2 regions of the Streptomyces sp. NPDC093510 genome follow, and region 2 is predicted to be linked to the other one. Evidence: riboswitches for the same ligand, from Rfam matches in the RefSeq annotation. Region 2 holds a riboswitch; the other holds the start of a gene.
The links. Region 2 has a riboswitch for cyclic di-AMP ahead of AB0N81_RS29175 (NlpC/P60 family protein). Riboswitches for the same ligand answer to the same signal wherever they lie in the genome.
Positions count from the first base shown of each region.

Region 1 (15,049 bases), on a different contig from region 2:
CTGGAGCGAGGCGGCCGCATCGTACGACCGCACCGTCCGAGCCGGGGCCCGCGCCCGCCTGGAGTCGACGGTCGGCCTCATCCGCAGCCTCGCCGTGACCGGAGCCGGTGGCCTGGAGGCGGCCCGGAGCCACCGCATGGCGGCCGTCGAGGCGGCCGAGGAGTACGGCGACACGGAACTGACGGCCCGTGTGATCGGCGCGTTCGACGTCCCCGCGATCTGGACGCGTGGCGACGACCCGGAGCTCGCCCGGCAGATCGTCGCGGCCGCCGAACGGACCCTCGCGAGGCTGCCGGACGACGCGTCCGACGCGACACGCTGCCGCCTGCTCGCCACCGTCGCGGTGGAGACGCGCGGCGCCGGAACACCGCGCGGACCCGATGCCGCACGCGAAGCGGAGCGGCTCGCGCGCCACCTCGACGACCCGGCGCTGCTCGCGTTCGCGCTCAACGGCACGTTCATGCAGTCCTTCACCCGCGCGGGCCTGGCCCCGCGGCGCGACACCATCGGCGCGGAACTCGTCGGGCTCTCCGCCCGGCACGGCCTGGTCACCTTCGCAGTGCTCGGCCACCTCATCCGTCTGCAAGCCCGCGCCGCACTCGACGACTTCTCGGCCGCCGACGCGCACGCCGCCGCCGCGACACGGCTCTCCCAGCGGCACGAACTGCCGCTGGTGGGCGTCTTCACGCAGTGGTACGACGCCCTGCGCCTGGCCGCGTCGGGCGAGATGGAACGGGCCGAGTCCGCGTCTCGCGCCGCCGCCGCGAGCCTGGACGGCGCCGGCATGCCGGGCATGCGCACGGGCCTCCTGCCGCTGGCACTGGTGTCCCTGCGCCTGGCACAGCTCCTGCCGCCCCACGTCGACCTGAACGCGGACTGGGGCCCGTACCGCCCCTGGGCCGAAGCGCTCGCCCTCGCGGAGACCGGCCGCCACGACCAGGCACACGCGGCACTGCGCGCCTTGCCCGAACCGCCCCCGGACCTGCTGTACGAGGCACTCTGCTGCGTGGAGGCCGAGGCGGCCCTGCGATCGGACGACCGGAGCACACTCGCGAGGGTCCGGTCACGCCTGCTGCCCGCCGCGGGGCAGGTGGCCGGTGCCGGCAGCGGCGTACTCACCACCGGCCCCGTGGACCGCTGGCTCGCCCGCATCACGGACGCGCTCGACTGGTGACAAGGCGTCATGACCCGTCACAACAGGGGTACTCGGCGTCCCATGAATCTGTCCAAGCCGCTGAAGACCGCGTTGGCCCTGTTGCTGATGTACGCGTTCTGCGTGCTCCTCTTCCGCTTCCGGCGCGACGGGATGGACTGGGGCCCCGCCCTGCTGATCGGGTTGGTGGCCGCCCCGCTGGCTCTAATGCTCTCCTGGGTCAGCGAACGGCTGAACGGCAAGGGGCAACGAGCAGGGCTGCGTTGGCGGGAGCGTCGACGGAGTGGCAGCTCAGGCTGACGCCGACGTGAGGTGGCGCGCCCGCCCGGCGCGACGGCGAGGAGGGGCGGGAGGGCGATGCGCGCGCCGACGGCCGAGGCACCGGAGCGGAGCGTCAGGTGCTTTCTTGCCGAAAAGAGCCTTCGTGCCGACACTGAGCCCATGATCAGCGATCCCATGATCAGCGCGACGCGTGAACCACTGCCCGGGGGAGGACTCGTCCTCGCCGTCCCGGACGGCGACCGGGGCCTGCCCCCACTGCGCTTCGAGGGGGCTGCGGACCGCGGGTGGAACCTCCTCCAGGGCGAACAGCCGCTGATCCAGGCCCGGTCGGAGGGCGACGGCTGCTGCCGCGACCTCCACCTCCGCCGCCTGCCGGGCCACCGCTCCCCGCTGCCGCCCCTGACCGCCGCGGCGATGCGCGCCGGCACCGACTGGCCTCACCGGTACGCGCGATGGCTGCTGGCAGAGGAGAGCCCCAGTCCGCTCCACCACGGCCGCTGGCGCCTGACCACGCGCACGGCCTTCGCTCCGGGCATCTGGAGCTGCGACCTCGTCCGCGACTGGCCCGACGCGACCCTCGAGCTGCTCTGCGGGGGCGGCTGGCACGGAGTCCTGCCGCTGCGCCCGCTCCCGGCGCCGGACGCCCCACGGGTGAAGGCCTACCGTAAATACGTCCGCGAGAAGACCCTCGCCCCGGTCCTGCTGTGGTGGGTGTCCTTCTTGGACGGCTGGCTGCTCCTCGACGGCCACGACAGGGCTGCGGCGGCGCTGGCGGAGGGCGTACAGCCGGACTGTGTGGAACTGGCCCGCGTACCGGACGACGCCGACTGGCGGAGGACCGCCGACCAGATCACCGAGGCACACGAGGAACGGATGGCGCGCTTGGCCGCGCGCCCCGCGGGCCCGCACACCGCACGGCAGCGGCAGGCCCTGGAACGGGGCTACGCCGACGTACTCTCCACCCTCCCGTACGACGCGGGGGCGACCCCGGTGACGGGACCGGAGACGGTCTAGTACGGACCGTTCACGTTGTCGATCGAGCCGTACCGGTCGGCCGCGTAGTTGCAGGCGGCGGTGATGTTGGCGACCGGGTCGAAGCTGTCCGTCGACGTGCCGGGCACGTGGTAGGCGGAGAACGTGGGGCCGATGACCTGGAGGAGCCCCTTCGAGGGGATGCCGGCCGCGGCGTTGGAGTCCCAGTTGTTGATGGCCAGCGGGTTGCCGGAGGACTCGCGCATGATGTTGCGGTGGATGCCCTCGTACGTGCCGGGGATGCCGCGCTCGGCCATGATGTCGAGCGACTCCTTGATCCAGCCGTCGAGGTTGTCGGCGTAGGACTTCGGCGCCGTGGCAGCGGCGGGCTCGGCGGCGGCCGTGCGCTCGGACCGGTCCGCCCGCTCGGCGGCCGGCTTCTCGGCCGGGGCCTGCTCACCAAGGGTGAGCTCGAGGCCGGGGTGGATCAGCTTCGGGTCGTTGCCGAGGGCGCCGCGGTTGACCTCGTACAGCTTCTGCCAGCCGCCGCTCACGGAGTGGTCCTGGGCGATCTTGGCGAGGGAGTCGCCCGCGACGACGACGTAGGTCTTCGGGGCCGCGGCGGGCTTGGCGGCCGCGACGGGCTCCGCCGCACCGGCGGAGGTCGCGCCGAGCACCGGGAGAACGAGCACGGCTCCGCCCGTGCCCGCGGCGGCGACGCTCCGGGAGAGCGGGCTGGACTTGGGACGGCGGTGCTTTCCCTTTGCGGGCATGACGAATTCCTCTCCGTCGCCTGCGAGGTGAGCTGTCGGGTTCGGACGGGAGCTGTCCGGTCACACGGTGGGCGTGACTTCACCCCGAGCCGTTCCGGAATCCGGATCGGCGGCTTACCTGGGTCCCCCGCTCCTGCCGTGCGTAAGTGAGTGGGTGGTGGGAGAGTTTCCGGACAGCGGCAGGATTCGGCGTTCCGTCCGGATTGACATTGACGTTAAGCGAGAAAGCCCGGACGGAACAAGGCGCGAATTCGAATGGAGAATGCGCGGCCCTCTTTGATCGAATAGCCCAACTCTCTTTGCGTGGAACGGAAGCGCGCTCGATGCTCGGTGGGGAGGGAGGCTATGGCGTGACTCATTTCACTTGCGCACTCCGCAAGGAGGGCGAAAGTCCCGCACACGCAGCCAAAGGTCTAGATGGTTGCGTTCTGCGCAAATATGGACATATGGATGCCTGATGACTGCTCAGTTGAGGAATGGCTGCTCAGTCGAGGAATGTGGGAGTGGGGCGATCCGGCACCGAAAACCTGTCGCCCCGTCAATATCGGTTTGCCTCGACTCCGCGTCGGCGTCATCACTCGGAAAGAGGGTGGCGCTTCGGCGGAACGGGTGTCAGTCGGTAGGAATCGCCGTGGGATATCACGCGGCCGGCGGTCGGCTCGGGGAAGTGGGTGCCCAGAATAAGGGTTTCGGTATCGGCGAGAGAGGCGAACAGGTTTCGGCGCGACACTTCGGCCTGTTCCGGGTCGATGTCGACGCAACTGCCGATGTGCGGGTGGGGGAGTTGGACAGGGTGGTGGACCAAGTCGCCGGATATAAGCGCTGTTTCTCCGCGGCTGCTCACCTGTACGGCGATGTGGCCCGGAGTGTGACCGGGCGTGGGCGTGAGGCGTAGGCCGGGGGCGACGTCGACGCCGCCGTCCGGGACGTCGACGAGGTCGAGCAGTCCGGCGTCCGCGATCGGGTGCACGGAGTCGCGGAACATCTGCCGCCGCGGTTCGTCCATGTCGTACCCGGCCCAGAAGTCCCACTCGGTCCGGGAGGTGAGGTAGCGGGCGTTGGGGAAGGTCGGGGCCCAAGTGCCCTCCATCTCCCGGGTGTTCCAGCCGACGTGGTCCGTGTGCAGATGGGTCAGGACGACCAGGTCGACCGATTCCGGTGGGAAGCCGGCGTCGGTCAGGCGCCGCAGGTAGTCGGTGCGAAGGTCGTGCCATGCCGGGTTGGCCCGCGTCTTGCCGTTGCCGATACCGGTGTCGACCAGCACCCGCAGGGTGCCCAAGGTGAACGCGAAGCTGTGGCTGTCGAGGTGCAGGACGCCCTCGTCGTCGGCGAATTCGGGGCGCAGCCAGGGCTGCTGTGCAATCACGTCGGCCGTGGCGTCGGGCAGGAGCCAGGGGCCGGTCGAGGGTGGCAGGGGAATCTCGTCGATGCGGTGTACGGCGATGTCGCCAACGGTCCAGTAGGGGGTCGTGACGGACGGCCTGGCCTGGTGGGCGGTCGAGGTCGGCATGTCTGGTCCTTCCTTCATCCGATTTAAAAGCTAAGCGTTTGCGTTAAGTGAGCGTAGGGCCTACGGTCGTCCTAACGCAAACGCTTAGCTTTTAGTCGTCTGCTGCTCCGCACGACAAGGAAAGGCATCGCCATGCCCACCACCGCCGAACGACTCTCACCGCTGGAGGCCGCCCGATGGGCCGCGCGCTCCGGGCTTCCGCTGGGAAGTGACCGCCACCAGGCGGTCGCGGCCACGGCCGATCACATCCACTCCGTTGTCGCCGTCCTGCGGGAACTGGACTTCGCCGACACCCCGCCCACCGCCCACCGCACCGGAGAGGAGGGCCGCCATGCAGCCGTATGAGCTGTCCGTCACCGCCGCCGCGGCCGAGATGGAGGCACGGCGCCTCTCACCCGTAGAGCTCGTGGACTCCGTGCTGGACCGGATCGAGCAGACGGAGCCCCGCCTCCAGGCCTATGTCACGGTGACCGCGGAGCGGGCCCGCGAGGCGGCGCGCAAGGCGGCGCACGAAGCCGAACGTGACATCCGACGCGGTGCCGGTGCCGGTGCCGGTGTCAGAGCCGGAGCCGGAGACGCGAGAGGCCCGCTGCGCGGGATCCCCGTGGCGCTGAAGGACCTGATCGACGTCGCCGGTGTGGCGACCACGGCCAGCTCCCGGGTCCGGGCGGACCATCGGGCGGACACCGACAGCACCGTCGCGGCGCGCCTGGCCGCGGCCGGCACCGCCCTGGTGGGCAAGACCCACACGCACGAGTTCGCCTACGGACTGACGACGCCGCAGACCAACAACGCCTGGGACGCGGACCGGGTGGCCGGCGGCTCCAGCGGAGGGTCGGCCGTCGCCGTGGCGGCAGGCGCGGCGACCTTCGCCCTGGGGACCGACACGGGCGGATCGATCCGCGTGCCTGCCGCGTTGAACGGTGTCGTCGGCCTCAAGCCCACGTACGGCCTCGTTCCCCGGCACGGCGTCACGTCCCTGTCCTGGTCACTGGACCACGTCGGCCCCCTGACCCGTACCGTCGAGGACGCGGCGCTGGTGATGTCCGTCCTCGCGGGACACGACCCGCGCGACCCCGCCAGCCTGTCCCTGCCTCCCGCGGACTACCGGCCCTCTCCCGGCGCGGACCTGACGGGGCTACGGGTCGGCGTCCCCCGCAACTACTACTTCGACCACGTCGACCCCGAGGTCGAGACCGCGGTGCGGACCGCCGTCGCCCACCTGGAAGCCCTCGGCGCGACTCTCGTCGACGTCGAGATCCCGATGACCCGCTATGTCCAGGCCACCCAGTGGGGCCTGATGGTCCCGGAGGCCACCGCCTATCACGAGCAGACCCTGCGATCGGCCCCCGAACGGTACGGAGCCGACATCAGGATCCTCCTGGAAGCCGGCGCACTCATGCCCGCCGGCGACTATCTGCGCGCCCAACGGGCCCGCACGCTCATGCGGCAGGCCTGGTTGGACATGCTGGACGAGGTCGACGTGATCGCCGCCCCGACGGTTCCCGCGACCGCGGTGCGCTCGGACCAGGAGACCATCACGTGGCCCGACGGCACGACGGAGAGCGTCTCCGACGCCTATGTACGTCTGTCGGCCCCCGCCGACATCACCGGCGTACCGGCGCTGTCCGTACCGGTCGGCCACGACCGCGCGGGCCTGCCCATCGGCATGCAACTGATGGGCCGTCCTCTCGCCGAGGCTGTGGTCCTACGGGTCGGGCACGCCTACGAGCAGACAGCCCCCGCCCATCCGTTCACCCCGGCGGCCCTCGCCCTCTGAGGTTCGGCGGGCGTGGGCGCAGGCGCCCGACGGCTTCGTTCTAAGGTGATGTCGTGAGTCGTAGACCGATGGCGCGCCCCGGCGGGCGCAGCGCCCGAGTACAGGAAGCGGTGCACACCGCCGTGCGCGAACTCGCGGCCGAGGTGGGCCGCGACGCGTTGACGGTTCCGCTGATCGCAGCCCGTGCCGAAGTCACCCCCTCGACGGTCTACCGTCGCTGGGGTGACCTTCAGGCTCTCCTGTCGGACGTGGCGGTCGAACGCCTGCGGCCCGAGGCGCCGCCGGAGGACCACGGGGACCTGCGATCCGATCTCCAGGCCTGGGCGGAGCAGTTCCTCGACGAGATGTCCTCCCCGGCGGGCCGCGCCTACATTCGCGACGCCCTGCTCGGCGACCCGGACGGCAGCAACGCGGGCCAGTGCTCGGCCTACGCGGCCGAGCAGGTCGACGTCATCCTCGCCCGCGCGGCCGACCGCGGCGAGACCGGCCCCGACGTAGAGACGGTGCTGGACCACGTCGTCGCCCCGATGATGTACCGCATCCTCTTCAGGCCGACCGGCCACGACGCCGCGTACGCGCGCCTCTTGGTGACCGGAGTGCTCAGAGCCTGTCCTTGAACCCCCGCGTCGTCAGCGCGTCCATGAAGAGGTCGACGAGCGGACGGGTCTGCTCTTTGGTGCCGTGCCGCACGGAATAGGCGATGCCGCCCATGAGGAGCAGGACATTGTCCGGGGTCACGTCCGTTCGCAGGCTTCCGTCTCGGGCGCCGGCCGTGAGGAGGGTGGCGACGGCGTCGGTGAGGAGCGCGCGGCTGTCGGAGTTCCGCTTAGCTTTAACCGGAATGGGTTCCGGTATCACTCTACTTCAGGAGACTTCCATGCCCGCTCCCTCCGACAAGGCCTCACGTCACTGGTTCGTCACCGGAGCCTCCGGTGGGCTGGGCCGCCATCTCACCGCGCACGCCCTCCGGAACGGCGACCGCGTCACGGCGACGGTCCGCCGCCCGGCCGCTCTGGACGACCTGCGCGCGACGTACGGCGACCGGCTGACGGTCGAGATCCTCGACCTCACGCAGCCGGCCGACGTGGGCAAGGTGGTCGGCAGGACCCTCCGGTCCGGGCCGGTGGACATTGTGGTCAACAACGCGGGATACGCGGTGGTGGGCGCCGCCGAGGAAATGACCGTCGAGCAGATTCGCGACCAGATCGAGGTCCTCCTGCTCGCGCCGATGGTGATCACCCGTGCCTTCCTGCAGCCGATGCGTGAGCAGGGCGGTGGCCGGATCATCCAGATCTCCAGCGTGGGCGGCCAGGTCGCTGTCCCCACTCACAGCTCCTATCACGCGGGCAAGTGGGGACTGGAAGGCTTCACCGAGAGCGTCAGCCGCGAGGTCCGCGACTTCGACATCCACCTCACCCTGGTCGAGCCCGGAGCCACCCGCACCGGCTTCGCTTCGGCCCTGCAATACACCACCGAAACGACTGTCTACCGCGACAATGCCGTCGGCCGGACCCGGCACTACCTGGAAACCGCGGACGAGAGCGTCTTCACCGGTGACCCGGCCAAGCTCGCCGCCGCCATCTACGACACCACCCGCCACCCGAGCCCGCCCCTGCGCCTGACTCTCGGCTCCGACACCTATGGGGCGATCCACGCGGCACTCACCGAACGTCTCGCCGCACTCGAGACCCAGAAGGATCTCGCTGAATCCGTCGCCTTCACACCCGGGCCGCCGAGTCAGTGCTCTCGCTCGCTCCCTGACTGATCACGCAGGCTCAGGACCAGGTCGCGCGGCAGCCCGTGCGTGTCGTGGAGGTAGTGCAAGTGCTCCTCGTCGAGCGGCCCCTGGAAGCGGGGCTGGGCGAGGAGCCGCCGGCCGCGCTCCAGAAGCCGACGGAACCGGCGTTCCTCGTCGAGCAGGACGGCGCGGACGCCGGCGACGTCCATGTCCTGACGGAAGTGGTCCAGGGTGTGCTGGATGAGGTCACCCGGCAGATCGACGAGCCCGCGCGTCGGGTCGTCGCGCCACAGGACGGTGAGCAGGCGCCGGACCAGACGGCGCAGGACGTAGCCGCGACCGGTGTTGCCCGGTCGTACGCCGTCGCCGATCACCACCACGGCCGAACGCAGGTGATCGCAGACGATGCGCAGCGACGTCCCGTCGAGCTGCCACAGTCCCGGCACGAGCAGCCGCCAGGGGGCGAAGACATCGCACTCGAACACCGAGGACTTGCCTTGGAGCCGTGAGACCAGCCGCTCCAGTCCCATTCCCGTGTCGACATTGCGCTGGGGGAGCGGCACGAGCGAACCGTCGGCGAGCCTGCGGTAGCGCATCGTGACGTGGTTCCACACCTCCACCCAGCGGTCGTCGCGCGTGGGCGTCGACCGCGGCGGGGTGTCGCCGGTCCACAGGAAGAACTCGGAATCGGGACCGCACGGGCCGGTGGGCCCGTTGGACCACCAGTTGTCCTCGATGGTCGGTTCCACCGGAATCCCGAGTTCCTCCCACACTTCCAAGGCAGCGGTGTCGGGGCCGGTCCGGTCGTCGCCGCCGAAGACCGTGGCGTGCATCATGCGGGGATCGATGCCGAGGCCCTCAGTGAACAGCTCATACCCCCAGCGGAGACTTTGCGGCCCTTCGTAGTCGCCGAGCGACCAGGTGCCGAGCATCTCGAAGACGGTCAGATGCGTGGGATCGCCGACTTCGTCGAGGTCCGTGGTGCGCAGACAGCGCTGCACATTGACGAGCCGGCGGCCGAGAGGGTGGGGCCGCCCCTCCAGATAAGGGGTGAGGGGGTGCATGCCTGAGGTGGTGAACAGCACGGGGTCCCCGGGCGGCGGCAGCAGCGTCGAACCGGTGATCCGGCGGTGGCCGCGGTCCTCGAAATAGTCGACGAACGTGCGGACTACGTCGTCGGTGTTCATGAGGTGGCTCCTTCGCGTGTACGAGCGGAAGAGGCACCGGACAACGGGTCCGCGCGGAGACGCGGGTCGCGGCGAGAGCGTCAGAGCTGAAACCAGAGCTGAAGAGGGCATCTGGATCCGGGACTGGAGCCGCGGGTGCATCGGCGGGCCGTTTCCGGTCGCCGATGGAATGGACGGAAGGACGTCAGGCGGCGGCAACAGGCGAGCTGGTCGCTCGCGCGGTCGCGGTGATGCTGAGGCCGGTGACGTTCATGAGACCGACGATAACGCGCTCGGTCCGCGAGGTCACACGAATTTCCACCGAGGCGTTCGACTCTCCCCCCCCCAGGCGTCCGACGGCGGGGCGCTGCGCGGAGCGCGCGGTCCAGGCAGTCGACACCACCTGGACCACGCACCCCACACCACACATGCGGCTCCCCACATCGCACATACCGCTCCCCACACCACGCATGCCGCGTCACGCGCTGCACAAGAGTGGCGGGCGCGCCCTACCTGGTGAGTTCGGCCGGCTCGTCCAGACGCGTCAGTTTCCGCGGGTTCGCCATCGCGTAGATCCGGACGATCCGCCCGTTCTCCACCACGAAGCTCACCGCGGCCACCCGGCCGTCGACCTCCGTCCGGCCGGCGGGCGCTCCGTTGAGTATCACGGTCGACACCACCCGGTCGGGACGGGCGAGCGCGTTCGCGACCAGCTCGGCTCCGCGGACGGGAACGCGGACGGCGTTGGCGATGCCGCCGCCGTCGGCGATCAGGACCACGTCCGGAGCCATGACCTCCAACAGCTCCTGCACCCTGCCGGTGCGCAGCGCGGCCAGGAACCGCTCCACCACGGCCTGCTGCTCGGACCTGCTCACCTCCACCCGCGGCCGCCGGGCCGCCACATGCTCGCGCGCCCGACGAGCGGTCTGCCGCACGGCCGCCGCGGACTTGCCGACGGCCTCGGCGATCTCGCCGTACGGCATGTCGAACACCTCGCGGAGCACGAACACCGCACGCTCCGTCGGCCCGAGCGTTTCGAGGACGGTGAGCATCGCGATGGAGACGCTCTCCGCGAGTTCGACGTCCTCGGCGACATCGGGACTTGTCAGCAACGGCTCCGGCAGCCACTCGCCCACATAGTCCTCGCGGCGGCGCGACAACGTGCGCATGCGGTTGAGCGCTTGCCGTGTGACGACCCTGACGAGGTACGCGCGCGGGTCGCTCACCTGCGCCTGGTCGACGTCGGCCCACCGCAGCCAGGAGTCCTGCAGCACGTCCTCCGCGTCGGCCGCCGAGCCGAGCATCTCGTAGGCGACCGTGAACAGCAGGCTGCGGTGGGCGACGAACGGATCCGCGTTCATACCGTCGACGCCGCGCCGGACCGCTCAGCGACGTCCGGGCGGCCGGCCAACGGAATCTCGCAGGAGTCGGAGAAGCCCTGCGACGTGATCCCGTGTGCGGTGTTGTTCCTCGTCGACATGTTGGTGAAGGCGATGAACGCGGTGAGTTCGACCAGCGCCGCCGCGCCGAGCCGGTCGAGCAGGCTCGCGTGCAGTTCGTCGGTGACGGTCGTCGGCGTGTTCGTCATGGCCTCCGCGTACTCCAGGACGTCCCGCTCCAGCGGCGTGAACACGTCCGACTCCCTCCAGCGCGGCACCTGACTCGCCTTGGTCAGGTCGAGGTCCTGATTCTGCGCGTGGAAGTAGTTGACGTCGAGGCACCAGCTGCAGCCGACCTGGGCCGCGACTGCCATGTGTGCGAACGTCTTGAGGCTTGCGTCGGCCGTGTCCCACGCGCCCACCTTGCCGCCGAACTCCAAGGTGTCCGCACCGGCCGCGGGGTTGTGCCACACCACCTCGACGGGCTCGGGGACGGCACCGAACTGCTTGATCATGTTCTCGCTGAGCTCGGCGGGGAGTTCGGCCTTCGTCATACGTAGCGCCATGGTGTCCTAAGTCCTCCTTGTGCGTCTGCTTGTTCGCCATGAAGACACCGACCGGCCCACGTGTGTGACACACCCACCAAGTGGGAGTGCTGTCCGGGCGTGCTCACCACCAGTAGGCGGGGTAGCGCGGAGCGCTCGGGCGGGCGTACGAGGCGGCCCAGCCCACAAGGACGAGCAGCGCGGCGGAACCCGCGAGCAGAGGCACGAAGGTCGCGGGCCGCGGTGTGTTGAGGACGATGACAACGGCGGTCGCACACGCGGGGGAGTGCGGGGTACGGGCCACAGTCATCACGGCCAGGCTGATCCCGGCGGCCAACGCCGCCGCCCACGGTGAGCTGCCGGAAGCGGCGACGACCGCGTATCCGACGGCGGCGCACAGCAGATGCCCGGCGATCACGCTGCGCGGCTGCGCCAGCGGCAGCCTCGGCGCACCGTGAATGATCGCGGCGGACGCGGCCAGCGGCGGTATGAGGACGGGCTCGTGGATGAGGGACCCGATGGCCACCAAGGCCAGCAGGACGGCGGTGGCGACGCTGACGTTGTGCAGCGCGGCCCCGGGCGAGGGCGGCGCGGGCGCGCGACCGGCGAGACGCGTGCGGATCCGGGAGCGCCGGGGGGAGGGGACGGGTGCGAGGGACTCGGCGGGTGCGGCGGATCGGGCAGGAGCGGGCATGTCGACAGCGGGCATGTCGATGACGTCGTCGGTGCTCAAGACAGTGGGATTCCGGGGCTGGGCCGACGGGAGACCCGGACGGCGGAGACAGTGGGCAGGAGACGGCCCGGCTTCCCTCGCGGTCGGCAGGGACGTGGGCACCGGCGGCGGTCCGGGGTCGGGATATCCGCGTACTCGCCCGCAATTCTAAGAGGCGATGTCTCGTCACTGCAGGTCAGGGTCTTGTTGATCGCAAGATGCGGCATGCCGACGTCGTCGTCGTACGTGTCTGCCACCAGGTCGCCGATCCGTCGAGAGGCAGACGACGCAAAGCAATTGACGCTGCGGTGCCGTACGTGAGCCAATCCGAACCGTGACGACTGACACCGCCGATCAAGACGAGCCCACCCACCGACAAGGGCCTCCTCCGGCCGGCCGCCCGCTCGCCTTGATCACCGGGGTGGGCCGTACCGTCGGAATCGGGGCGGGCATCGCCCGCCGGCTAGCCGCGTCGGGCTGGGACATCGCATTCACCTACTGGACGCCTTATGACGAACGCATGAGCTGGGGCGGCGAGCCCGGCGCGACCGAAGCGATCAGCCGGGCTCTGGCCGAACAGGGCGCCTCCACCACCGCGGTAGAGGCGGACCTCGCCGACCCGGAGACCCCGTCACGCGTCTTCGACGAGGTGGAACAACGGCTCGGTGGCGTCACCGCGCTGGTGATGAGCCACTGCGAGTCCGTCGACTCCGGGCTGCTCGACACCACCGTCGAGAGTTTCGACCGGCACTTCGCCGTCAACGCGCGCGCCACCTGGCTGCTCATCCGCGAGTTCGGCCGCCGCTTCGCCGCGGAACGTGGAACCGGCCGGATCATCAGCCTCACCAGCGATCACACCGTCGGCAACCTGCCCTATGGGGCGAGCAAGGGCGCCCTCGACCGCGTCACCCTGGCCGCCGCCCAGGAACTCGCCCACCTCGGCGTGACCGCCAACGCGATCAATCCCGGGCCGGTCGACACCGGCTGGATGCCCGAGGAAGTCCGGGAGCACTGCGTCCGCAGCACCCCGCTCGGCCGGCTGGGCACTCCGCAGGACACCGCGCACCTCGTCGACTTCCTGTGCTCCAAGGAAGGCGAGTGGATCAACGGTCAACTGCTGATGAGCAACGGCGGGCTTGCGTAGGCGTCGGCCGTTCCGTGCGGGCGAGTACGTCATCTGGCACTGCATCGCGGCGACTTCGGTGCGCCTGCGCGAGCATCAAGGCGTAGCGGCGGCGAGGGATTCCGTCGGTTCGTGCCACACGGAATCGATTGCCGCTGAGTGTTGCTGTGGGGCCTTGGTGCCCGGCGTGGGGGGTGGCTGCGTCTCCGAAGTCGGTGGGGCCGCGATGGGGGTGGGGGGACACGTCGTGGCTGTGGACCTACGCGGGCGGGTGGGTGGTCGTGTGGGTGAGAGTGGTGGTGTGGGTGGGGTGGTTGTTCTGGTGGCTGGTGATGGTGTGGGTGGTGGTGTAACCGGTTGCGGTGGGTGTGGTGACGGGCGCGGTGGAGGTGACGTGGCACGGGGTGATGAGTTCGACGTAGTGGTGGAACTCGGTGTGGGTGTGGGTGAGATGGGTGTTGGCGGGGTCCGGGTGCGGGTGGGTGGCTTGGCGGGCGGCCTCGATGAGGACCATGCCGGGAATGTGGTCGCCGTCGTGGTCGAAGAGGATCGGATGCGCCGGGTCGGGGTTGAGGCGGTAGAGGTGGGGCTGGTGGGTGGGCGCCAGGACGAGGTCGCGGGGGTGGACGCGGCCGTACGTGGTCGGGTCCTGGTGGGTGGGTATGTGGCGCAGGGCGTCGAGGGTGTGGGCGGTGGGGTCGGTGGGGTGGGGATTCGTGGGGTTGGCTGCGCGTAGCCGCTGGTAGGCCGCGGGGGAGATGCAGGTGAAGTGCCCGTAGCCCGTGGAGAGCGTGTCCCCGTGCTCGTTGGTGATGGTGAGGCTGATGGTGAAATTCGGGCTGCGACGGGTGCGGGTGAGCGTCGTGTTCAGCGTGAGTCGAGTGGGGGCGGTGCCGATGGCGAGGTGCTCGGGCCGCGTGGTGACGGTCATGTCCTGCATGACGAAGTGGTGGCCCAGAGGTATGCCGAACTCGGCGTGGGCGAGGTAGATGCCGGTCTGGCGGAGGGTCTCGCAGGCCTGGAGGTGGTCGTGGTGGCGTCCGTCCGGAGTGCTGAAAAAGGTGTGGGCGCGAGGCCACTGGCCGGTCAGGACGAAGGTGCTCTCGCCGGTCTTCTCGCAGTCGGTGAGGAACACCTCGGCGAGGGCGGCGCGGTGGACGTATTCCGCGGGGACGGTGGTGGTGAGCCGGGGTAGCTGGGCCGGCGATCCGTCGGTGCGGGTGGTGTCGTTGCTGCGGGTGCCCTGGGCGTCTTTCGACTGGGGCAGTACAAGACTGCTGCTCATGAACCTCTCCCCCGGAGGTGAATGAAAGTGACGCCATAACATACATACCCACCGGTTTCCTTTTCAAGGTTCGATGGTGATTACACGGGCCGAGTGGAGGGAAAAGGATCTCTGTGGGGATTCGGTTTCTGTGACGCTGAGTAGCGTCCGGGAGTTGCGTTCCTGGTGGGAGGCGGTTCCGGATCTGCGGGGAAAAGGGAATTCTTCCGTCCGTTTATCGAAGGAAAACCGGCCGACCGGTTCTCTTGTTATGCTTTCGCGTTGCCTGGGCCGTCCCTACGTCACCCCTGCGCCCGTTTCATCCGTTGCTTCCACTTATGGTTCTGGTCGACTTTGCCGGTTTGCCGTTTGCTGGTGAGTCGATTCGCCCGGGCCCTTGTTGCGATGGTTGCACGTGAGCAGGGTAAGGAAGGCGGGTGAGGTGGTTGCGGGAATGAGGGGATTGTTTCGCTCCGGTTTGCTCGGGCCGTGTTGGTTCACTGGATGAAGGGCTGGCTGGGCGGCCGGCTGGGAACCGGGGCATGCCGGGTCGGAGTGGCGTGGTTTGGGTTTGTTGTTGATCGTCTGATTTTGGGGGTTGTCGTGGTGAGTCGTGAGGCATCGGGCGAGGCGAGTTCGGGCTTTCTCGTTG
Region 1 covers NZ_JBFBEE010000006.1:206,552-221,600, forward strand. Annotated here, with positions in the region: gene AB0N81_RS12095 (BTAD domain-containing putative transcriptional regulator) at 1-1,174, shown strand, start outside; gene AB0N81_RS12100 (hypothetical protein) at 1,217-1,453, shown strand; gene AB0N81_RS12105 (hypothetical protein) at 1,595-2,449, shown strand; gene AB0N81_RS12110 (LysM peptidoglycan-binding domain-containing protein) at 2,446-3,180, opposite strand; cyclic di-AMP (ydaO/yuaA leader) riboswitch at 3,185-3,347, opposite strand; gene AB0N81_RS12115 (MBL fold metallo-hydrolase) at 3,755-4,690, opposite strand; gene AB0N81_RS12120 (hypothetical protein) at 4,823-5,035, shown strand; gene AB0N81_RS12125 (amidase) at 5,022-6,470, shown strand; gene AB0N81_RS12130 (TetR/AcrR family transcriptional regulator) at 6,539-7,087, shown strand; gene AB0N81_RS12135 (hypothetical protein) at 7,071-7,328, opposite strand; gene AB0N81_RS12140 (SDR family oxidoreductase) at 7,348-8,235, shown strand; gene AB0N81_RS12145 (alanine--tRNA ligase-related protein) at 8,208-9,395, opposite strand; gene AB0N81_RS12150 (RNA polymerase sigma-70 factor) at 9,884-10,735, opposite strand; gene AB0N81_RS12155 (carboxymuconolactone decarboxylase family protein) at 10,732-11,319, opposite strand; gene AB0N81_RS12160 (HPP family protein) at 11,423-12,031, opposite strand; gene AB0N81_RS12165 (SDR family oxidoreductase) at 12,420-13,154, shown strand; gene AB0N81_RS12170 (ScbA/BarX family gamma-butyrolactone biosynthesis protein) at 13,393-14,418, opposite strand; gene AB0N81_RS12175 (HAD family hydrolase) at 14,902-15,049, shown strand, end outside.
Region 1: linked by a shared signal. The riboswitch ahead of AB0N81_RS12110 (LysM peptidoglycan-binding domain-containing protein) and the one ahead of AB0N81_RS29175 (NlpC/P60 family protein) in region 2 are both predicted to bind cyclic di-AMP.

Region 2 (15,049 bases):
CGCGAGCGCACGGGGCACGCCCGGGTGGACATCGTCGGGCACAGCCTCGGCGGCCTGATCGCCCGCTACTACGTACAGCGGCTCGGCGGCGACGCGCACGTACGCACCCTGGTCACGCTCGGCACACCGCACGCCGGCACCCGCGTCATACCGCTCGCGGACGCGCACCCGATCGTCCGGCAGATGCGTCCGGGCTCCGATCTGATCGAGGAGCTGAAGGAACCCGCGCCGGACTGCGGCACGCAGTTCGTCAGTTTCTGGAGCGATATGGACCAGATCATGGACCCCCTGAAGACGGCCTGCGTCGACCACCCGGACCTGCTCGCGCAGAACGTCCGCGTGACCGGAATCGGCCACCTCGCACTGCCGGTGCACCCCGCGGTCGCGAACGGCATACGCCAGGCACTCGACCTGGCGAATCCGGGCGCCGATGCCAAGAGCGCACCGGGCGGACTCACGGTCGCCTGAAACAGCCCCACCCTTCCCACGGCCCCCGGCGCTACCCCACTTCTCTCGAACGAACCTCGAACGCAGAGCCAAGGCTGTGCCCGCAGTCCGCCGAAAGACGGCCGAATGCCCGTTTCCTGAAACCACGAAACCTGCCGAAGATTGTCGCGCCCGTATACCGCCGGGTACAGTCGCCGCACTGCTCTGCCCCTGCTGCCGAGGCGAAAGAGAAGTTGGTGAACGACCGTCACCCGTCGGGGAGCTCGACTCCCCCGTCCTCGGCACCCGGCGCCGACCAACCGCACTACGTGACGTACGACCAACAGAGCGCCCAGCACGGCGGCTACGGCTACGACACCTACTCCACCGGCAGCTTCGAGACCACCGGTTTCGACACCGGCAGCTACGACACCGGAGCCTTCAGCACCGGCACTTTCGACACCGGTACTTTCGACACCGGCAGTTTCGACACCGGTACCTTCGCGGCCGACCCCCTCTTCGGCGACATGCCGGGCAGCGCGCACGACACGGGCCAGTGGGCGACCACCACGGCCCCGCAGCAGACGCTCACCCAGGACCCGTACGCCGCGCAGTACTACGCCGCCACGTACGACGGCAGCGCCTACGAAACCGGCAGCTACGACACCTCCGTGTGGTCGACCGGCGGCTATCAGCAGCTCGCCGACATCCCGTCACAGCCGGGCCCCGACTCCACGGGCCAGTGGGAGAGCACCGCCTGGGACCAGGCACCGGAGCAAGCACCGGGGCAAGCGCCGGACCAGGCACCGCAGACCGACCAGTGGGACACGCAGACCTTCGACACAGGTGCGTACGACACGCTCGGCGCGCCCCAGCCCTACGAATCGGCGGAGCACCCCGAGGACGCGCAGTCGTACGGGATCGACGCCGACGCCCCGTACGGGATCGCGGACGCCGAGCCGGCCGCGGATTCCCGTAGCGCCGCTCCCCCCGTCCCCCCTGCCCCCCGCTCCTCGCGCGGAAAGGGCGGCGGGCCCTCCGACGGCGGCCGCTCCAGGACCCGCCGCCGCAGCCCTGCCAAGCGCTCCGCCCTGCTGACCGTCGCCGTGCCCTCGGCCTGTGTGATGGGAGTCGCCGGAGTGGCCGCCGCCTCCGTGGGCAGCTTCGGCGGGGACGACGAGAAAACGGCAACGGCGGCATCAGCTCCGGACGTCACGTCCGTGAAGCCCTCCACCGCCAACAACAAGCTGGACACCCAGCTGGCGAACCTCTCCGCGGACGCGGGCGACTTCGCGGACCGCGCGAGCCGTACGCAGGAGCGCATCGACCTCAAGGCCGAGAAGGTGGCCGCCCAGAAGAAGGCGGCCGCCGAGGCGGCGCGCAAGGAGCGGCTGCGTCCCAAGTTCTCGCTCCCGGTCAAGCAGCACGGCCTGAGCGCGTACTACGGCCAGGCGGGCGTCAACTGGATGTCCGCGCACTCCGGCATCGACTTCCCGGTGTCGTACGGCACGGAGGTCCTCGCCGCGACCGACGGCACCGTGTCGACGAAGTGGAACAGCGCCTACGGCAACATGGCGATCGTCACCGCCAAGGACGGCACGGAGACGTGGTACTGCCACCTCTCCACGCACAAGATCTCCAGCGGCCCCGTGAAGGCGGGCGAGACCATCGCCTTCTCCGGGAACTCCGGCAACTCCACAGGCCCGCACCTGCACTTCGAGGTGCGGCCCGGCGGCGGCTCGGCGATCGACCCGCTGCCGTGGCTGCGCAGCCACGACCTCGACCCGACGTAACTCCGGCCGCCGCCCCCGGCGTTACAGCTTCTCCACCGGCGCGTACCTCAGCAGCAGGCGCTTCGGCTTGGGCTCTCCGAAGTCGACGGTCGCCTCGGCGTTCGCACCGGTCCCCTTCACCCCGACCACGGTCCCGAGGCCGAACTGGTCGTGCGTGACCCGGTCGCCCACAGCGAGCGAGACCACCGGCTTCTCCGACGCGCGACGCGTGGCGAACCCCTGGGCGCCGCCGGAACGCGAGCGCGAGGACGACAGCGTCGAGGCGATCCCCGCGGCGGGTCCGGACGAGGCGGGCGCGCCGACCGATCCGGTCCGCTTCCAGTCCAGGTGGGCGTCCGGGATCTCTTCGAGGAAGCGCGACGGCGGGTTGTACGACGGCTGGCCCCAGGCGCTGCGCATCGAGGACCGTGTCAGGTAGAGCCGCTCGCGCGCGCGCGTGATGCCCACGTAGGCGAGGCGGCGCTCCTCCTCCAGCTCCTTGACCTGCCCGAGGGAGCGCATGTGCGGGAAGACGCCGTCCTCCATGCCGGTCAGGAACACCACGGGGAATTCGAGGCCCTTGGCGGTGTGCAGGGTCATGAGCGTGATGACTCCGGAGCCGTCGTCCTCCTCGTCGGGGATCTGGTCGGAGTCGGCGACTAGCGCGACGCGTTCCAGGAAGTCGGAGAGCGTCCCGGCCGGAGCGACACCCTCACCCGCTCCATCCTCGACCTGACCGGCACCCTCGGCCTGACCGGCACCCTCGGCCTGACCGGCACCCTCGGCCTGACCGGCTCCCTCGGCCTGACTGTCGCCCTCGGCCTGACTGTCGCCCTCGGCCTGGTTGTTGTCCTGCTCAAACTCCAGGGCCACGGCGGCGAGCTCCTGGAGGTTCTCGATGCGCGTCTCGTCTTGGGGGTCGGTCGAGGCCTGCAGCTCGGCGAGGTAGCCGGTCCGCTCGAGCACGGCCTCCAGGACGACGGCCGGGCCCGCGCCGGACTCGACGACGGTCCGCAGCTCCTCCATGAGCGTGTTGAAACGCTTGACGGCGTTGACCGAGCGGGCCGCCATTCCGTACGCCTCGTCGACGCGGCGCAGGGCCTGCGGGAAGGAGATCTTCTCGCGCTGCGAGAGCGCGTCGATCATCGCCTCGGCACGGTCGCCGATGCCCCTCTTGGGCACGTTGAGAATACGGCGCAGCGGGACGGCGTCCTCAGGGTTGGCGAGGACGCGGAGGTACGCGAGGACGTCGCGGACTTCCTTGCGCTCGTAGAAGCGGACGCCGCCGACGACCTTGTAGGGCAGGCCGACGCGGATGAAGATCTCTTCGAAGACACGGGACTGGGCGTTCGTCCGGTAGAAGATCGCCACGTCGCCGGCCTTCGCGTCGCCCGCGTCCGTGAGCCGGTCGATCTCGTCGGCGACGAACTGCGCCTCGTCGTGCTCGGTGTCGGCTACGTATCCGGTGATGCGGGCGCCCGCGCCCTGGTTGGTCCACAGGTTCTTGGGACGGCGGCTCTCGTTCCGCTCGATGACCGCGTTCGCGGCGGTGAGGATCGTCTGCGTGGAGCGGTAGTTCTGCTCCAGGAGGATCGTCGTCGCGTCGGTGTAGTCCTCCTCGAACTGGAGGATGTTACGGATGGTGGCGCCGCGGAAGGCGTAGATGGACTGGTCCGCGTCACCCACCACGCACAGCTCGGCCGGGTCGTCCTCGTCGCCTCCGGAGGGGCCGACGAGCTCGCGCACCAGGGCGTACTGGGCGTGGTTGGTGTCCTGGTACTCGTCGACCATGACGTGCCGGAAGCGGCGCCTGTAGTGCTCGGCGACGTCCGGGAAGGCACGCAGCAGGTGGACCGTCGTCATGATCAGGTCGTCGAAGTCCAGCGCGTTCGCCTCGCGGAGGCGTGACTGGTACATGGCGTAGGCCTGGGCGAGGGTCTTCTCGAAACCGTCGGCGGCCTGACCGGCGAAGTCCTCCTCGTCGATCAGCTCGTTCTTCAGGTTCGAGATCTTGGCGCTGAAGGACTTCGGCGGGAACTTCTTCGGGTCGAGATCCAGGTCGCGGCAGACCAGGGCCATGAGGCGCTTGGAGTCCGCGGCGTCGTAGATCGAGAAGGAGGACGTGAAGCCCAGCTTCTTGTACTCGCGGCGCAGGATGCGGACGCAGGCGCTGTGGAAGGTCGACACCCACATCGCGTTCGCCCGCGGACCCACGAGCTGCTCGACGCGCTCCTTCATCTCGCCCGCGGCCTTGTTCGTGAAGGTGATCGCGAGGATCTGGCCGGGGTGCACACCGCGCTCGGCGAGGAGGTACGCGATGCGGTGGGTCAGCACGCGGGTCTTGCCGGAGCCGGCGCCGGCCACGATGAGCAGGGGGGAGCCGGCGTGCACGACGGCCGCGCGCTGGTTCTCGTTCAGCCCGTCCAGGAGCGTCGCCGGGTCGATGACCGGGCGCGGGGCACCGTCGCGGTAGTGCGAGTCCCGGGTCATGGGCACGTCGAACTTCCCGCTGAACAGGTCGTCCGGAACGGGTTCCGGAGCGCTGTCCTCGGGCGGCGGCGGGGGCTCTTCGTCCACGGCCCGTGAAGGCTGCAGGTCCGCCAGGAAGCTGTCATCAAAGAGGCTGCTCATCGCTTCCCGAGTCTAGGCGGCCCCACTGACAAACCGCTGCGGGTTCCGATGGTCCCCGCACTCCCTCACGCCCCGCCCGCGTCCGATGACACCCCGCTACGCTCCGACGCGCCTGCGCCATGCCCGTGTCAAGGACCTCGTAAAGTCACGAAAATGTATCGGGCATATCGAACATCATCCTTCACACGGGCCACACGAGTTGGCTAGCGTGCCCGGCGGGCCACTCGTCCCCCACCGGCGAACCCCGCCGGGAACGGGCGGCCTCCGCCGAGTCCGACATGTTCGGAGCCGGGGACCCACCCGAACCTTGGGGTGAATCGGTCCCGTACGTAGTACGGGACTGTAGGGCAGCCTTCCGAACCACCCGCCCGAACCCGACAGCTAACCCGGTAGGCGGTCTACGGAAGGAGTCGCCTCCCTTGGCGTCGCACCGCAAGCCGCGGACCCGTACCGCCGGTCTACGCACGGCCCCTGCCATCGGCATCACGACGGCAGCCCTCACCTCCGTCGCTCTCCTGTCGCAGAGCGCGCAGGCAGCACCCTCCGCGCCCACGAAGCCCAGCCTCGAAGAGGTCCAGAAGAAGGTCGACGAGCTCTACCGGCAGGCCGGCGTGGCCACCCAGAAGTACAACTCGGCCAAGGAGCGCACGGACAAGCAGCGCAAGAAGGTCGACCACCTGCTCGACGACGTGGCCAAGCGCACCGACAAGCTGAACGACGCGCGCAAGGAGCTCGGCTCGTTCGCCGCCGCGCAGTACCGCACCGGCGCCGTCTCCGAGACGGCCACGATGATGCTCGCCGACGACCCGCAGGGCTACTTCGACCAGAGCCACCTCGCGGGCCGGCTGACCACGCGCCAGAAGAAGGCGGTCGACGACTACGAGGTGCAGCAGGCGTCGGCGACCAAGCAGCGCGCGAAGGCAGCGAAGAGCCTGGAGACGCTGAGCGACTCGCGGGACGACCTCAGGACGAGCAAGCAGACCGTCCAGAAGAAGCTGGGCGACGCGCGGGAGCTCCTTTCGAAGCTGACCGCCGAGGAGAAGGCGCGGCTCGCGGAGATCGAGCGGAAGAAGAAGCAGGAGGCCAAGCGCAAGGCCGAGAAGCTGGCCCGCGAGCAGGCCGCCGAGGCGGAGCGCAAGCGCAAGGCCGAGGAGGCGGCGCAGCGGGAGAAGGAGCAGGAGGAGGGGCAGGGCTCCGGCTCCGGCTCCGGCTCCGGCTCCGGCTCCGACACGGGCTCGGACGCGGGCTCAGGTTCCGGTTCCGGTTCCGGTTCCGGTTCCGGTTCGGGCCCCGGGAGCACGGACGGCAGCTACGCCACCAAGGCCGCGAAGGTCATCGACTTCGCGGAGGCCCAGATCGGCAAGCCGTACGTCTGGGGCGCCACCGGCCCGGACTCGTACGACTGCTCCGGGCTGACCCAGGACGCGTGGAAGGCCGCGGGGATCTCCCTGCCGCGCACCACGTGGGACCAGGTGAAGGTCGGCACGACCGTGAAGACCGCCGACGCCGAGCCGGGTGACCTGGTGTTCTTCTACGACGACATCAGTCACGTGGGGATCTACATCGGCAACGGCAAGATGATCCACGCCCCGAAGCCGGGCGCGAACGTCCGCGTCGAGTCGATCTACTACATGCCGATCCACAGCGTGGTGCGCCCCGCTTGAGCACAAAGCGCGTGGCCCGCATCCGGGAAGGATGCGGGCCACGCGCGCGTAGAGGCGGAAAACTCAGGTCCACAGCACGGCGATGAAGATGTTCGCAGTGGTCAGCAGGCCGACCGCGCCGAACATGCCCTTGTCGACCTTCTCCTCGTCCCGCTTCACATAGACCAGCGCGAGGATCACGATCAGCAGGGCCAGCTTGATGCCGATCTTGACGTTGTTGACCGTGTTGTCGTCCGCCTGGTTGAGGCCCACCAGGGCCACACCGGTGACGAGCATGATCAAAGCGCCGTGCAGCATCCCGGGGGTGAAGCGGGCGGCACCCTGGCCCATCTGCTTCATCTGGGTCAGGAAGCCGCCCAGGAGCGAGGCGATGCCGATGATGTGCAGGCCGACGAAGAGATGGATGAGTAGGTCCATGAGGCCGGAGCCTAGCCGGGCGCCCAGCCGGCCACGGCAGGCGCCCCCGTACCACCACCACCCGGGCAGGCAAGTCGGAATCGAGCCATCGGTCACAGCCACGCCCGAAGCGGGTGCTGTCCCGTGAGCGGCACGGGCGTAGTCGGTCACTGTCCGCCCACTTCCGTCAGTTGCGCACAATCGGTCACCAACTCGTGACGCCCAGGTTTAGCGTCCTCCACCAGGTGACCGACTCCCCACCGTCGTCCGACCCAGGACGGCCGTCGGCCACCACCGCCGAGAAACCCGGCGGTGGCCCGCTCCCCCTGTGCGGGCCGCCGCCGGACACGTAAGGAGCCCCACTTCGTGGCAGCGCACCGCAAGCCCAAGCAGCGCTCGCTCACCGGCAGCACGGCCCGCACCGCCGCGACCCTCGCCCTCGCGGGAGCCGCCTCGGCGACCGCCTTCGACGGCACGGGACACGCGGACCCCCGGCTCAGCCCCGCCGAGGTGAAGTCCAAGGTCGACTCGCTCTACCGCGAGGCGGAGACGGCGGCCGAGAAGTACAACGGCGCGAAGGAGAAGGCCGAGAAGGCCGAGAAATCGCTCGGCGAACTGCGCGACACGGCGGCCCGCAAGACGGAGAAGCTCAACACCGCCCGCAACAGCCTCGGTTCGTTCGCCGCCGCGCAGTACCGCGCGGGCGGCATCGACCCCTCCATGCAGCTCGCGCTCTCCTCCGACCCCGACCAGTTCCTGGACCGCGCGGCCCGCGCGGACCGCGCCGGCAGCCGCCAGGCCCTGGCCGTCGGCGAAGTGCGGGAGCAGGTTCAGGAGCTCGACCGGCTGCGCGGCCGCGCCGACGACCGACTGGCCGCCCTCCGCACGCGCGAGACGGAACTGCGCAAGCACAAGAAGACGATCACCGGGAAGCTCGGCGAGGCGAAGCGGCTGCTGTCCCGGCTCACCGCCGACCAGCGCGCCAGGGTCGCCGACGACGAGGGTGACCGGGCCACCCGCTCAGCGGGCCGCGACGCGGCCGCGGGCACGCCCTCCAAGGCCCCCAACGCCCGCGCCGCGTCCGCCGTCTCCTACGCGTACAAGGCCATCGGCAGCCCCTACGTCTGGGGCGCCACCGGCCCCAACGCGTTCGACTGCTCGGGGCTCACCCAGGCCGCGTACCGCTCGGCGGGTGTCGCGCTGCCCCGCACCACCTACGCCCAGATCGCCTCGGGCGAACGCGTCCCGCGCTCCCAACTGCGCCCCGGCGACCTGGTGTTCTTCTACTCGGGCATCAGCCACGTCGGCCTCTACGTCGGCAACGGCCAGATGATCCACGCCCCCAACCCGAGCGCACCCGTACGGCTCGCACCCATCGACCAGATGCCGTTCGCGGGGGCGACACGCGTGGCCTGAACCACCGCACCACCACGGGCACCCGGCACCCGGCACCCGGCACCCGGCACCCGGCACCCGGCACCTGCCATCCAGGCCCTGCCGTCCGGGTCCCGGTGAGCGGGCCCCGGCGATCAAGGGGTCGGCCCGCCAGTAATGTCACGAGCATGCCCAGTCGTACGCTGCCTCCGCCCCCGCCACCCGTCCATCTGCGCACCTGGCCGGACCGGCAGACGCTGCTCACCGACCGCGGCATGGCCCTGGAGGAGTTGCGCAGACGGCACCTCGGGGTGAGCCGGCTCCTACTGCTGTGGCTGTGCGGCCTCGGCGGTGTCACCGGCTGGGCCCTGCTGATCCAGCCGCTCCGGTACATCGACGACAAGGACGCCTCCGTCTTCCTGCTGGGCCCGGTCCTCGTGATCCTCGGCCTTGCGGTGCTGGCCCCTGCGGTGATCGGCGTCGCCCTGGGCATCCGCCGCGACCGGCGCATCCGTCGACTCACCGACGCCTGGCTCACTTTGGACAGGCACCCGACATCCGACGCCCGGCTGCGCTCCCCCGGGCTCAGCCTCCTCTGGCTCCTGTCGTCCCTCGCCGTGTGCACGCTGGGCCTGTGGATGTCCTTCACCGCGACCGCGCACGCCGAACCGGGCCACGACACATACGCCGACGTCGTCCTCGGCATGGGTGTCGGCCTGATCCTCTGGCTGACCGGCCTCCTCGGCGCCACGAAGGCCGCCGGCCACTACCGCTGGGCGCTACGGAAACTGACCCCGACCGCAGGGCTAACCACCCCCGCGCGCCGCTGACGCCGCACCCGCCGAAGCCCACCCTGCCGAGGTCCGGTCAGACCAGCCGCCGAGCCGTAGCCCACCGCGTCAGCTCATGCCGATTGGACAGCTGTAGCTTCCGCAGCACCGCCGAGACATGCGACTCGACCGTCTTCACGGAGATGAAGAGCTTCTTGGCGATCTCCTTGTACGCGTACCCGCGCGCGATGAACCGCAGAACCTCCCTCTCACGCTGCGTGAGGCGATCCAGGTCCTCGTCGACCGGAGGCGCGTCCGTCGAGGCGAACGCGTCCAGGACGAACCCCGCGAGACGCGGCGAGAACACCGCGTCGCCGTCCTGCACACGAAAGACGGAGTCCACCAGGTCGGTACCGGTGATGGTCTTGGTGACATAACCGCGGGCACCGCCCCGGATGACACCGATGACGTCCTCCGCGGCGTCGGAGACCGACAGCGCGAGGAAGCGCACCGGGCTCTCCGCGTCAGCCATCAACGGCGAGCAGCGACGCAGGACTTCCACACCACCGCCGCCCGGCAGGTGCACGTCCAGGAGGACGACCTCCGGGCGCGTGGCCGTGATGACCGTGACCGCCTGGTCGACGTCCGCGGCCTCGCCGACGACCTCGACACCGGTGGTCTCGGTCCGGCCGATCTCCGCCTGTACCCCGGTACGGAACATTCGGTGGTCGTCGACCAGGACGACTCGCACACGACGCCCGCCCGCACCGCCGCCCTCGTCCGTCCCGGTCGGCTCCGTGGGCCCGCCGGCCCCGCTAGCGTCGCTCATGTCGTCCCCGTCCTCTCCATCTCCAGCTCGACTTCCGTACCGCCGCCGGGCACCGCGCGCAGTCGCGCCGTGCCGCCGTTGCGCTGCATGCGGCCGATGATCGATTCTCGTACGCCCATGCGGTCGTCCGGCACGGAGTCCAGATCGAAGCCGGGACCGCGGTCCCGGACGGACACGAACACCGTCTCGTCCCCGACTTCGGCAAAGACCTGCACCGCGCCACCCTCGCCACCGTACTTGGCGGCGTTCACCATCGCTTCCCTCGCGGCCTGCATCTGTGCGGTGAGCGGCTCGTCGAGCGGACAGTCGCCGACCACGACGACCTCTATGGGGACGCCGTGCTTGTCCTCGACCTCCGCGGCGCTGTGGCGGACCGCCTCCGCGAGGGTGTCGGGCTCCTCGTCCTCGTCCTTGCCGGTGCCCCCGGGTTTGTAGAGCCAGGCCCGCAGGTCGCGCTCCTGGGCGCGGGCGAGGCGGCGCACCTCGCCCGCGCTCTCCGCGTTGCGCTGGATCAGAGTCAGGGTGTGCAGCACCGAGTCGTGCACATGGGCGGCGACCTCGGCTCTCTCCTGTGCCCGGATGCGCATCAGCCGCTCCTCGGAGAGGTCCTGCATCATGCGGACGAGATAGGGGCCGGCGAGCAGCGCGATGCCGACGAGCACGGCGAGTGAGGCCTGCAGCACGGCGCCCAGGTGCGCGGCGGAGCCCTGCAGCACGAAGATGCCGGAGACCCCGGCGCCCACCAGCAGCACTCCGGCCGCCGACCTGGCGATGGTCAGGGTGCGCCTGCGGCGGCCGACGGCCATCCAGCGGGCCCTGCGGGCGTTGTCGGCCTGGCGCCAGACGAGAGCGACGCCCGCGGCGACGAGCAGGGTCGGGACGACGTACGCCTTGGTCGAACCGTCCAGATCCACATTGCCGACGAAGACCATGGCGACGACGACCATCGCAAGGAGCGCGACGAGCTGCCCCTTGTCGGGCTTGCGGGCCACGAGTCTGCGTCGGCCGTCCGGCGTCGTCTCGCTCGTGACGGCAGCGGGCGGCCGCTCGGCGTCCACGCCGCCCACGCCGAGCGGGACGAAGAACCAGAACGCCGCGTACAGCAGCGCGCCGAGGCCGTCCGCCGTGAACAGGCCGACGAAGATCAGCCGGACCCAGATGACGGGCAGCCCGAGGTGTCCGGCCAGACCGCGTGCGACACCGCCGAGCCAACGGCCGTCGCCGCTGCGATAGAGCTTGCGCAGCGGTCGGACGTCGTCGATGGGCGGTGCAGCGGCTTCCGGCATGTCATCGATATTCACACGCGGGCGCGGGTACGAGCATCAGGGTCGACCCCCGAGACTTCCCTGATCTCAATCCCTGCCGCGGCCCTGTCAGGGGTGCGACCCGAGGCGTCTCAGGGGCGATATCAGGGTTGGGCCAGGGTCTTCCCGACTGCCGCGGCGGGCCCGGGGCGGTCACCATGGACGCATGAGAGATCAGCAGCCCGCCGAGACGGAGACCGAGGCCGCCATCCGCGATGCCCTGCGCATCGCGCACGGCGAGCCGGGTGGTCCCGCGGGCGGTCACGCGCCGGGCCTGCCCGCGGAGGAGCGGAAGTTCCACCGCGACCGTCGGCACAAGAAGCTCGGCGGCGTGTGCGCCGGGCTCGGCCGGCACTGCGACATGGACCCGGTGATCTTCCGTATCGGCCTCGCCGTGCTCGCGATCACGAGCGGTCTCGGCCTGGTCTTCTACGGCTTCGCCTGGCTCTTCGTGCCGTATGAGGACGAGGAGGAGAACGAGGCGCGCAGGCTCCTGTCCGGCCGGGTCGACGGCCAGGCGCTGACCGCGGTGCTCTTCGCCCTGGTCGGCTGCGGCGTCTTCCTCACCTTGTTGAACAACGGCGGGGCGCTCACCTTCGCCGCCGTCCTCGCCCTGCTCCTGGCCGGTGCGGGGTACTGGTCGCAGCAGCGCGACACTCTCGACACCGATCCGGTGGCGGCCCAGGCCGCGGCGGACGCCCCGCCGGAGGCGAAGGCGCCGCCCGTCACCGTTGGCCCTTCATGGTGGCGCGACCCGATAGTGAAGGACGGTACGTACGACGGGATCTCGGGCTACTTCTGGGGCCCCGAGGGCATCGACATCGGCTATCAGCCGACGGATCGCCACGGCATGCTCCGCAAGGAGACGGCGACGGCCGCCCCCGCGCCGACGCCTCGCGGGCCACGCTGGATCGGCGGCTGGGTGTTTCTGTTCGCCCTGCTCGCGGGCGGTCTGGGGACCGGCCTGACGTGGGAGGAGCAGCCGCTCGGCACGACGTTGCAGACCGGTCTCGCATGCGCGCTGGCGGTGTTCGGACTCGGCATCGCGGTCAGTGCCTTCCTCGGGCGCACCGGCGCGGGTTCGATCGTGCTCGCGGTGCTGACCGCCGGGCTCCTCGCCGCCTCGGCAGCCCTCCCGAAGAACATCACCACGCACTACGCCCGCACGGACTGGATACCGATGACGGCCGCGGACATCCGCCCCCAGTACGAGGTGGGGCTCGGCCGGGGCACCCTCGACCTGAGCAGGATCGACATCGGCAAGGGGAAGACGCTGAAGACCGGTGCCGAGGTCGGCGTCGGCGACCTCCGGGTGATCGTGCCCAAGGACGCCACCGTGCGGCTCGACGCGGAAGTGGGCGTCGGCGACATCGTGTTGCCCGACGACATGAACAAGGATCTGGACATCGCTCCGGGCCGGGAGAAGAAGGTGACGCTGGAGCCGCCCGCGGGCAGCAAGGACGGCGGCACGATAGATCTGCGCCTCGAAGTCGGCGTCGGACAAGCGAAGGTGACCCGTGCTACGTCATGAATTCCACCCCGGGAAGCTGGTGGCAGGACTCTGCCTGCTGGTGGTCGCGATCGTGTACGCGGGCGATGCGGGCGGTGCCTGGGACGCGCCCTGGTTCGTCGCGCTGCCGCTCGTGATGGCCGGCCTGTTCCTGGCGGGCGTGGCGGCGACGATCCATGGGATACGCCCGAGCCGGCGCGGTCGTCCGGGCGGCCGCGCCGGGGGCCCCGAGGAACAGCCGGACTAGCCGGTCTAGCCGGTCTAGCTGGTCTAGCTGGACTAGGCGGACAACCCGGTCAGCCGGGCCCCGGGGACTTCCCGAGGCGGGCGGCGAGCAGGGCGTCAACGGAGAACACGGAGGCCCCGGCGAGCACCAGGGGCAGCCACGCCATCAGGTACGCCAGGTCGTTGCCGTAGTAGTAGGGCGTCTCGTGCCAGCTGACGGTCAGCCAGAGGCTGAGCGAGATGAGCACACCGCCGAGCGCCGCGACCCGGGCGAGCAGGCCGACCAGGGTGCCGATGCCGACGGCCAGTTCGCCCAGGGCGATGGCGTAGCCGAAGCCGACGGGGCTCTTGAGGGACAGGTCGACGAGAGGGGGAATCGCGGAGATGTCACGGACGCCGTCCATCTGGGCGCCGATCGACCCTTCGCCGTCGGCCTGCATGAAGGTGCTGTCGGTGAGCTTGTCCAGACCGGCGTAGATGAAGGTGATGCCCAGGAAGATCCGCAGGGGGAGCAGGGCGTAACGGGTGGCGGACTCCCGCCAGTCGGCACGCTTGGTGTGGTGGGTGTGGCTGTTCGTACGCATGCCGTGGGCCATGGCACTCCGCCGCCTCTCGCGTGGTCGTGGTCCCGTCTTTTGACGATACGTACGAAGAGGGGGTGCTGCTCACTGGCGTGCGGCGGGTGCGGCGGGTTTCTCGGGTACCGGTCCGAAAGCTCTGGGAGGGGGGATGGCGGTGGGTCAGTCCGTGACGTCGATCGTGACGCGGTTCGTCTCGACGCCGGCGGCTGTGACGACCTGGACCTCGACGCGGCCTGGTTCGACGTCGACGGGGACGGGGACGGTCAGGGTGGCGTCGGTCGGGTTGGTGAAGCCGCCGGGCACGGGCACGAGCGGCACGTGGACGTGCACGGCACCGATGCGGACGACCGTGCGGGCGAGCCGGTCCGCGTCCCCGGCGCCGGGCGGGACGAAGCCGACGCCGCGGATCTCGATGTCGTCGCCCGTGCGGATGGGGGCGTCGAGGTCGCCGGCCTCGCGGGCGCGTACGACGGAGAGGATCACGGGACGGCTGCCTTCGGAGTACTTGCCCGCGAGGTATGTGGCGGCCGAGACCAGTACGAGCAGGGCGAGGCCCCAGGGCAGGTCGGGCAGTTGCTCGGGCCGTCGTGCGAGACGTACGGCGGCGAAGACCACGGCGACGGCGTTGACCAGGACGTACTGCGCGTCGGTGAAGCTGCCGCGGCCCGCGTCGTCGGTGAGCGGGTCGGCGGGCCGCGGCCGGTCCGCGCGCACCTTCTGCAGGCGCTGGCCGAGCACGCGCAGGCCGACGACTCTGCGGACCAGGACGGCGACCGCGCACACCACGGCGAGGACGGTCACCGTTCCGGCGGCGCGGGCGAGTTCGAGACCGGCGATCAGTTGGTCGCGCTGCCCGTGGTCCGAGGCCGCGGCGAGTTCGCCCGCGAGGACGAGCACGGCGAAGACGACGAGGAGCACCCAGGAGGCGGCCACGGCACGCGAGGTGGAGAGCCGGTTGTCCTCGCCGATCACCGGGGCGAGGACCCCGCCGCGCGCCCGGTGGGCGTATGCCGCGCCGGTCAGCAGGCCGCCCACGACCAGGGCCGCGAGGAGCCCGGCCGTGCGCGCGTCCGACCAGCCGGTGCCGATCGCGGTGAGCGCCTGGACCAGGAGCAGTACGCCGAAGGAGACCCATACGACGCCGAGGGTGCGCGTCCAGAGCCGTCGCAGCCAGGCCTCGCCCTCCGCCCTGCCGCGCTCGGCGACGTCGTACGCGGACTGTGTCAGCTCGTCCGACACCCACTGCCGCGAGGCGCCCGCCGAGTGGGCGACGGCCGCGGGCAGCCCCTGCCCGGTCGCGAGCTCGTCGCGCTTGGCGAGGAATGCGGCCACGGCCCGCCGGTGCCCCTCGCGCGCGCCGTGCGGGCAGCCGCCGCATGTGCAGCCACCCCCGTGCACGCCCTGCCCCGCCTCCTGCACTGCCACCGCGTACGCCGCCTTCCCCACCCTCGAAGCCCCTGGGGCCCCTTGCGAACTTCCTTGCAGAGAAAGCGAATTGTGCCGCACTGAAAGGCGAACGCACTGCCGGGGTCAGGTCAGCGGGGGTGAATGGACCGGCACGGCGTTG
Region 2 covers NZ_JBFBEE010000020.1:33,394-48,442, reverse strand. Annotated here, with positions in the region: gene AB0N81_RS29190 (alpha/beta fold hydrolase) at 1-468, shown strand, start outside; gene AB0N81_RS29185 (M23 family metallopeptidase) at 684-2,219, shown strand; gene AB0N81_RS29180 (ATP-dependent DNA helicase) at 2,241-4,829, opposite strand; cyclic di-AMP (ydaO/yuaA leader) riboswitch at 5,085-5,241, shown strand; gene AB0N81_RS29175 (NlpC/P60 family protein) at 5,249-6,493, shown strand; gene AB0N81_RS29170 (hypothetical protein) at 6,557-6,910, opposite strand; gene AB0N81_RS29165 (NlpC/P60 family protein) at 7,256-8,305, shown strand; gene AB0N81_RS29160 (hypothetical protein) at 8,452-9,093, shown strand; gene AB0N81_RS29155 (response regulator transcription factor) at 9,131-9,862, opposite strand; gene AB0N81_RS29150 (PspC domain-containing protein) at 9,859-11,148, opposite strand; gene AB0N81_RS29145 (PspC domain-containing protein) at 11,333-12,697, shown strand; gene AB0N81_RS29140 (hypothetical protein) at 12,684-12,923, shown strand; gene AB0N81_RS29135 (DoxX family protein) at 12,973-13,497, opposite strand; gene AB0N81_RS29130 (hypothetical protein) at 13,642-14,907, opposite strand.